One region of the Ruminococcus sp. OM06-36AC genome, then DNA from elsewhere that is predicted to be linked to it. Evidence: a T-box and tRNA genes for the amino acid it is inferred to sense, from the RefSeq annotation. Region 1 holds a T-box; the other holds one or more tRNA genes.
What was found. A T-box is a leader RNA that pairs with one kind of tRNA and senses whether it is charged. The one in region 1 lies ahead of DXB92_RS05845 (valine--tRNA ligase), so its partner is inferred to be a tRNA-Val.
Positions count from the first base shown of each region.

Region 2: it has a tRNA-Val gene. The T-box ahead of DXB92_RS05845 (valine--tRNA ligase) is inferred to sense a tRNA for this amino acid. The anticodon was not compared.

Region 1 covers NZ_QSTT01000005.1:2,599-6,006, forward strand. Annotated here, with positions in the region: gene DXB92_RS05845 (valine--tRNA ligase) at 1-1,607, opposite strand, end outside; T-box leader at 1,668-1,921, opposite strand; gene greA (transcription elongation factor GreA) at 2,394-2,861, shown strand; gene lysS (lysine--tRNA ligase) at 2,882-3,408, shown strand, end outside.
Region 2 covers NZ_QSTT01000004.1:94,932-98,339, forward strand. Annotated here, with positions in the region: gene DXB92_RS05280 (hypothetical protein) at 74-856, shown strand; tRNA gene DXB92_RS05285 (tRNA-Val) at 1,018-1,093, shown strand; tRNA gene DXB92_RS05290 (tRNA-Val) at 1,431-1,506, shown strand; tRNA gene DXB92_RS05295 (tRNA-Asp) at 1,510-1,586, shown strand; tRNA gene DXB92_RS05300 (tRNA-Gly) at 1,589-1,664, shown strand; tRNA gene DXB92_RS05305 (tRNA-Cys) at 1,667-1,741, shown strand; gene DXB92_RS05310 (PIN domain-containing protein) at 1,945-2,691, shown strand; gene rpmB (50S ribosomal protein L28) at 2,850-3,035, opposite strand.

The DNA of each region.
Region 1 (3,408 bases):
AGCGGGTCGATACCGTTGCCCAGCGACTTGGACATCTTTCTGCCCTGCTCGTCGCGAACCAGACCGTGGATCAGAACAGTATCGAAAGGCACTTCGCCCATGTTCTTCAGACCAGAGAACATCATGCGGACTACCCAGAAGAAGATGATGTCATAACCGGTGACCAGTGTATTGGTGGGATAGAAGTATTTCAGTTCCTCGGTGTTGTCCGGCCAGCCCAGTGTGGAGAACGGCCACAGTGCGGAACTGAACCAGGTGTCCAGTGTATCCGGATCCTGCCGCATGGGCTTGCCGCACTTCGGGCAGACTGCACTGTTTTCCTTGGTAACAACCATTTCGCCGCAGTCGTCACAGTAGAACGCCGGAATCTGGTGTCCCCACCACAGCTGACGGGAAATACACCAGTCCTTGATATTTTCCAGCCAATGGAAATAGATCTTGTTGAACCGTTCCGGAACGAACTTGGTCTTGCCGTTCTTGACAGCGTCGATCGCCGGCTGTGCCAGTGGCTTCATCTTGACAAACCACTGCTTGGAAACCCGCGGTTCTACCGTGGTGCCGCAGCGATAGCAGGTACCTACATTGTGGCTGTAGTCCTCGATCTCTACCAGTGCACCCTCTGCTTTCAGATCTTCAACAATTGCCTTTCTTGCCTCATAGCGATCCATGCCGGCATACTTCGGATATGCGTCCACGATCTTTGCATCATCGGTCATCACGTTGATAACTTCCAGATTATGCCGCAGCCCCACTTCAAAGTCGTTCGGGTCGTGTGCCGGTGTGATCTTTACCACGCCGGTTCCGAAGTCCATTTCCACATAATCGTCTGCCACAATAGGGATCTCACGGTGTACCAGCGGCAGGATCAGTGTCTTTCCCACCAGATCTTTGTAGCGTTCATCGTTGGGGTTGACTGCTACGGCAGTATCGCCCAGCAGGGTTTCCGGACGGGTGGTTGCCAGTTCCAGATAGCCGCTGCCGTCCTTCAGCGGATACCGCAGATGCCAGAAATGCCCTGCCTGCACTTCATATTCTACTTCTGCATCAGAAATGGAAGTCAGACACTTCGGGCACCAGTTGATGATACGTTTGCCGCGGTAGATCAGACCTTCCTCGTAGTACTTGATAAATACTTCCTTGACTGCCTTGCTGCAGCCCTCGTCCATGGTAAAGCGTTCTCTTGTCCAGTCGCAGGAGGAGCCCAGCTTTTTCAGCTGTTCCACGATCCTGCCGCCGTACTGCTTCTTCCATGCCCATGCACGTTCCAGAAAAGCTTCTCTGCCGATGTCCTCTTTTTTGATACCCTCTTTCCGCATGGCTTCCACAATCTTGGCTTCGGTCGCAATGGAAGCGTGGTCGGTACCCGGCAGCCACAGGGTACTGTAGCCGGACATCCGCTTCCAGCGAATCAGAATATCCTGCAAAGTTTCGTCCAGTGCATGACCCATGTGCAGCTGTCCGGTGATGTTCGGCGGCGGGATCACGATGGTATAGGGCTGCTTCTCAGAATCCACATGGGGCGTGAAGCTGCCGCTGTCGTTCCACATTTTATAGATGCGGTCTTCAAAGTCTTTCGGCTGGTAAGATTTCGCCAGTTCCTGTTTCATAAAGTTCGTTCCTTTCCATTTCGATCACCGATAAAAAAAGCCCCGGCAATCCTCAGAATTGCTCAGGGCGAATCAGCCGGGAAATTTTCCGTCTGCTGTCCGTGTTACCACCTGAATTCGGCAACGATCTTGCCGCACTCATCCTGCACGGTTACGGGTGCGAACCGGCACAGACTACCCATTTCCGTCCTCACGGAAACTTCCCCTGTGCTGCTCCGAGGCTACCTTCTCCCACACTGTCCGAAAACTTACACCGACCGTTTTCTCTCTGTCAGAACCAGCGGCGGGATACTCCTCCTCTTCTCTGCATTTCTTGTTTTCTTTAGGAAACACTGAATAAAGCTTGTGCGTAAGATGCGTAGTCAGATTTTTCGGCAGATTGCATAGAAATTCCGCAGGCATACTTTCGTATGGCAAGGGATTTCTGGGCAATATGACGGAAAATCTGCAAGCAGATTGCGTGCAAAGCCGTCAGGCGGACTTTATGCAGTGTTTCCTTTATTATATCGGTTTTTGTTGAGTTTGTCAAGGGCGATTTTTGAAAAGCTACGGAAATCCATTTTCATGACAGCCTCACCGCCGCCGGCTTCACTGTTTCCCTAAAGAATGAAAATGGATTCATGCGGTGTTGTCCAAAATTCATAGTTGACAACTGCACGAAAATATACTATAATAATATAATGTCTAAGCTGGCAGGCAGTTGGTCTGCGGCAGAAAGAACATGGCGGCAGGCGGTCTGCACAGACACACAGCCCTGCCGCACGGAATCAAAGGAGCATGAGAATTATGGCAAAGAAGCAGATTTCAAAATCCGGTGCAGCCAAGCTGCGGGAAGAACTGGACTATCTGGTAACCGTCCGCCGTGCAGAAATGGCACAGAAGCTGAAAGAAGCACGTGCACAGGGCGACCTTTCCGAAAATGCGGAATATGACGAAGCGAAAAACGAACAGGCGATCATGGAAGCACAGATCATGGAGATCCAGTACACACTGGACAACTCTGAGATCGTAGACGACAACGCTTCTATCGATGAAGTCGGTCTGGGTTCTACCATTAAGATCAAGAACTTCCGCACCGGCAAGATCGAAACCCTCCAGATCGTCAGCAGCAACGAAGCCAACTTCAAGGAAGGCAAAATTTCTGACGAATCTCCTATCGGCAAGGGTGCAATGAAAAAGAAAGTCGGCGACAACTTCCTCATCGAAGCACCGGCAGGCGAACTGAAGTTCGAGATTCTGGAAATCAGCAAGTAATAGATATAGGAGTGAATCCCATGGCAAATCAGAACACACCGTCCGTTCCGGAACAGGAACAGGACAGCAACACCCTGCGGCAGATCCGTCTGGAAAAGCTGCGGCAGCGGCAGGCAGACGGCAACGACCCGTTTACCATTACCAAGTATGATGTCACCGCAAAGGCAGCATCTGTCAAGGCAGACTATGAAGTCACTGAGGCAAAGTTCAAGGAAGAAGCCGGCGATGATGAAGAAGCTTTACAGGCAAAGCTGGACACCCTGAAAGAACAGCCGATCTCCATTGCCGGACGTATTATGAGCTGGCGGGATATGGGACGTGCAAACTTCATTGACGTGCGGGATTCTACTGACCGCATTCAGGTATACGTCCGCATGAACGACATCGGCAAGGAAAATTTCAAGGAATTCAAGAAGTGGGACATCGGCGATATTGTCGGCGTGAAGGGCTTCGTATTCCGCACCCGCAAGGGCGAAATTTCCATTCACGCAACAGAGATCACCATGCTTTCCAAGTCCCTGCTGCCCCTGCCGGAAAAGTGGCACGG
Region 2 (3,408 bases), on a different contig from region 1:
AGGATCTGTCTGTATTTTGAAGAACATTCGAAAGTGTCTGTGCACTTTCCGACTGAAGGAAATGAGGAAAATTATGATGTTCAAGACCAAAAAGATCCTGGCATTCCTGCTGGCATCTGCAATGATGACTGCTGCGTTCACCGCCTGCGGCGGTTCTTCCGACAGCTCCAAGGACTCCAGCAGCGAAGCAGAGTCCAGTGCTGAAGAATCCAGCGAAGCAGAGGAATCCAGTGAAGAAGCTTCCGCAGACGAAAGCTCTGCTCCGCAGCAGGTACAGACCGGCGACTTCGAAGAAGCTGTCGTTCCGCAGGCTGGCGAGGCTTATCTGAGCATGGCAGACGGTCAGTGGTGGCTCCAGTACACCGGCAGCGATACGGACTATCTGTGCTATGATGCAGGTGTTGCTCCGATCACCGGCAACGGCGAATACACTGTCAGCGTTACCGTAGATACCAACGCGATCCGTTACGATGCGACCGGCGACGTAAACGGCGACCTGATCGCAAACGGCACTGCATTCATGGCTGTACAGATCATGGACGGTGCAACTGCTACCCCGAACGCAGTGATCGATGTAACTGCTGTCAAGGTAGACGGTACTGAAATCCCGCTGACCAAGAAAAGCTTCACCAATACAGAAGAAACCGAGATCAACGGCGTAAAGCACAACAATATTCGTTCCAACATTTTCAACGAGTGGGTACCGGACGACGGCATGCCGGGCGATGCAAGAAGTGCAGAGGGCAACATTGCTGATCTGGCAAACAAGTCCGACTATTCTGCAACCATTCTGGATCCGTCTGCTATTGGCGACTGGACAACCATTGAAGTAACTTTCAATGTAACTGGTATGTAATTGCGGCTTCGCGATTTCATGGAATGATAGACTGCCTGTGCCGGCTCGGTGCAGGCAGTTTTTATTTGTCAGTTTCGAAATGTGAATTTTTTGAAAACCCTGCGAAATCAGCTTGCATGATGCCGAAAGATATGGTATAATAAATTTCGTCGCTGAATCATGGAAGCTTAGCTCAGCTGGGAGAGCATCTGCCTTACAAGCAGAGGGTCATAGGTTCGAGCCCTATAGTTTCCACCAGAGAAAAACCGCCTGTACTTTTTGGAGTGCAGGCGGTTTTGTTGTATTGGTTTCCGTGCTTGAAAAATGGAACAGCATATGCATGTGGGTGTGGTTTTCACGTCTGTGGGTGTTGTTCAAGGCAGGGGAAAACGGGCTGTCCGGCAGCAAATTTTTCTGCAAATCACATATTAACTTTTTGTAAACGATTCAATGAAACAGGAAAAGCGACGCATTTTCGGTGCTTTTTCTGTTTTAAAAACCTCGAAAAAATTTTCGAAAAACCCTTGACAAATCGCTCAGAATGGTGTATAATAATATACGTCGCTGAGAGATGCGACGCTGAGAAAAAAATGATGGAAGCTTAGCTCAGCTGGGAGAGCATCTGCCTTACAAGCAGAGGGTCATAGGTTCGAGCCCTATAGTTTCCACCACATGGTCTGGTAGTTCAGTTGGTTAGAACGCTGCCCTGTCACGGCAGAGGTCGTGGGTTCGAATCCCATCCAGATCGCCAGTGCGGATTTAGCTCATCTGGTAGAGCGCCACCTTGCCAAGGTGGAGGTAGCGAGTTCGAGCCTCGTAATCCGCTCCAATGGCGCTATAGCCAAGTGGTAAGGCAAGGGTCTGCAACACCCTGATTCTCCAGTTCAAATCTGGATGGCGCCTCCAAGAGATGAGAACGCAAGCGGGCGTTCTCTTTTTTTGTATCTCTTGAAGGTCAAGGGCAATACCGCACAAAGATTGTGCGGTATTGCCCAAGCTTTGCGGCTGGAGGATACGTATACCTTAGAGCCTGTCCTGTACCTGTTTTGCAGCGTGCAGGACAGGCTCTTGTAGCACCTGAACCAATCGAAAGGAAAGGAGGAAATGCAATGGCAACGTATCTGATCGACTATGAAAATGTCTATATCGAGGGACTGACCGGTTTGGAGTATCTGACAAAGCGGGACGAGGTAGTGATTTTCTACACACAGAACCGCTGCGGGCTGACGTTTGAACTGCACCAGCGGCTGATCTCCTGTGATGCAAAGCTGCGGCTGATGGAAGTGACAGCACTGTCCACCAGAAAAAATACGGTGAAAAATGCACTGGACTTGCAGCTTTCCATGTATATCGGCTATCTGATCGGCAGCCGTCCGAAAGAACGTCTGTATATCATCAGCAAGGACACCGACTTCGACCTGAACCAGCAGTTCTACGACCGGTACCTGCAAGAGGATGTGCACGCTCTGTCGATTTATTCTACCATTGAGAATGCAATGAAAGGCATTCCCACGAGAGATGTAGTACAGGCTCTGGAAGAAACTGCTGCGGCTGCATCTGCGGATACGACTTCAACAGAAGAAGAAAACGTACCGGCAGCACCGAAAAAGGCAAAGAGCAGTGCGGCAATGCTGTTCCCGAAAGAGTTACAGTCGGAAGTGCGGGAACTGCTGGACACAGACGACAAGCAGGCGGTGAACCGGATCTGTGCGATCATCACCGCTTCGGAAGACCTGCTGACACTGAACAACCTGCTGTCCCGCTATTACCACGACGGCAAGCAGGTGAAAGACATGTATCACAAACTGAAGCCGTCCTATAAGGCACTCCGTAAGCTGGCAAACGGCACGAAGTGACAGACTTTCAAAACCCAAAAGAGCACCCTCCGGTGGAACTGGCCGGAGAGTGCTCTTTTTGTTGTATAAATTGCTACATAAAAAATGAAAAACCGAAAACAAGCGGCAATTGCCTTTGCTTTCGGTCACTTTTCATATTCAACTGTCAAAAACAGAGCTTACGCACGCTCGATCTTGCCGGAGCGCAGGCATCTGGAGCAAACGTACATATGACAAGGAGTTCCCTTCACAATCGCTTTTACACGCTTTACGTTCGGCTTCCATGTTCTGTTCGACCGTCTGTGGGAGTGAGAAACCTTGATACCGAAGGTAACACCCTTTCCGCAAACTTCACATTTAGCCATTCTACTGCACCTCCTTATCCTAACATTGCATGCCGACCGCCGGAAAATAGACTTCTGCGGCAGTCTGCAAACTAACATATCTATTTTATCAAATTTCCCGAAAAAAAGCAACCCTTTTCCTCGGATTCTTTTGAATATTTTTTTTACATTCGAAATACCTTTCGAAAAATACAATTATTTGCGAAAACAGACTGTAAAATCAAATGCAGACTTATTTTCAAAAAGCAATCGAAAAAGAAATCGGCACATTTCCAGCATTCTGTCCTGCGGAAATCTTGTAAATTTTATGTCAAACGGCAAAATAGGCTTGAATTTTTCCGGAAAACCATGTATAATAAAAAGAACACATTATAGGGTATCTGGGCAGAACATT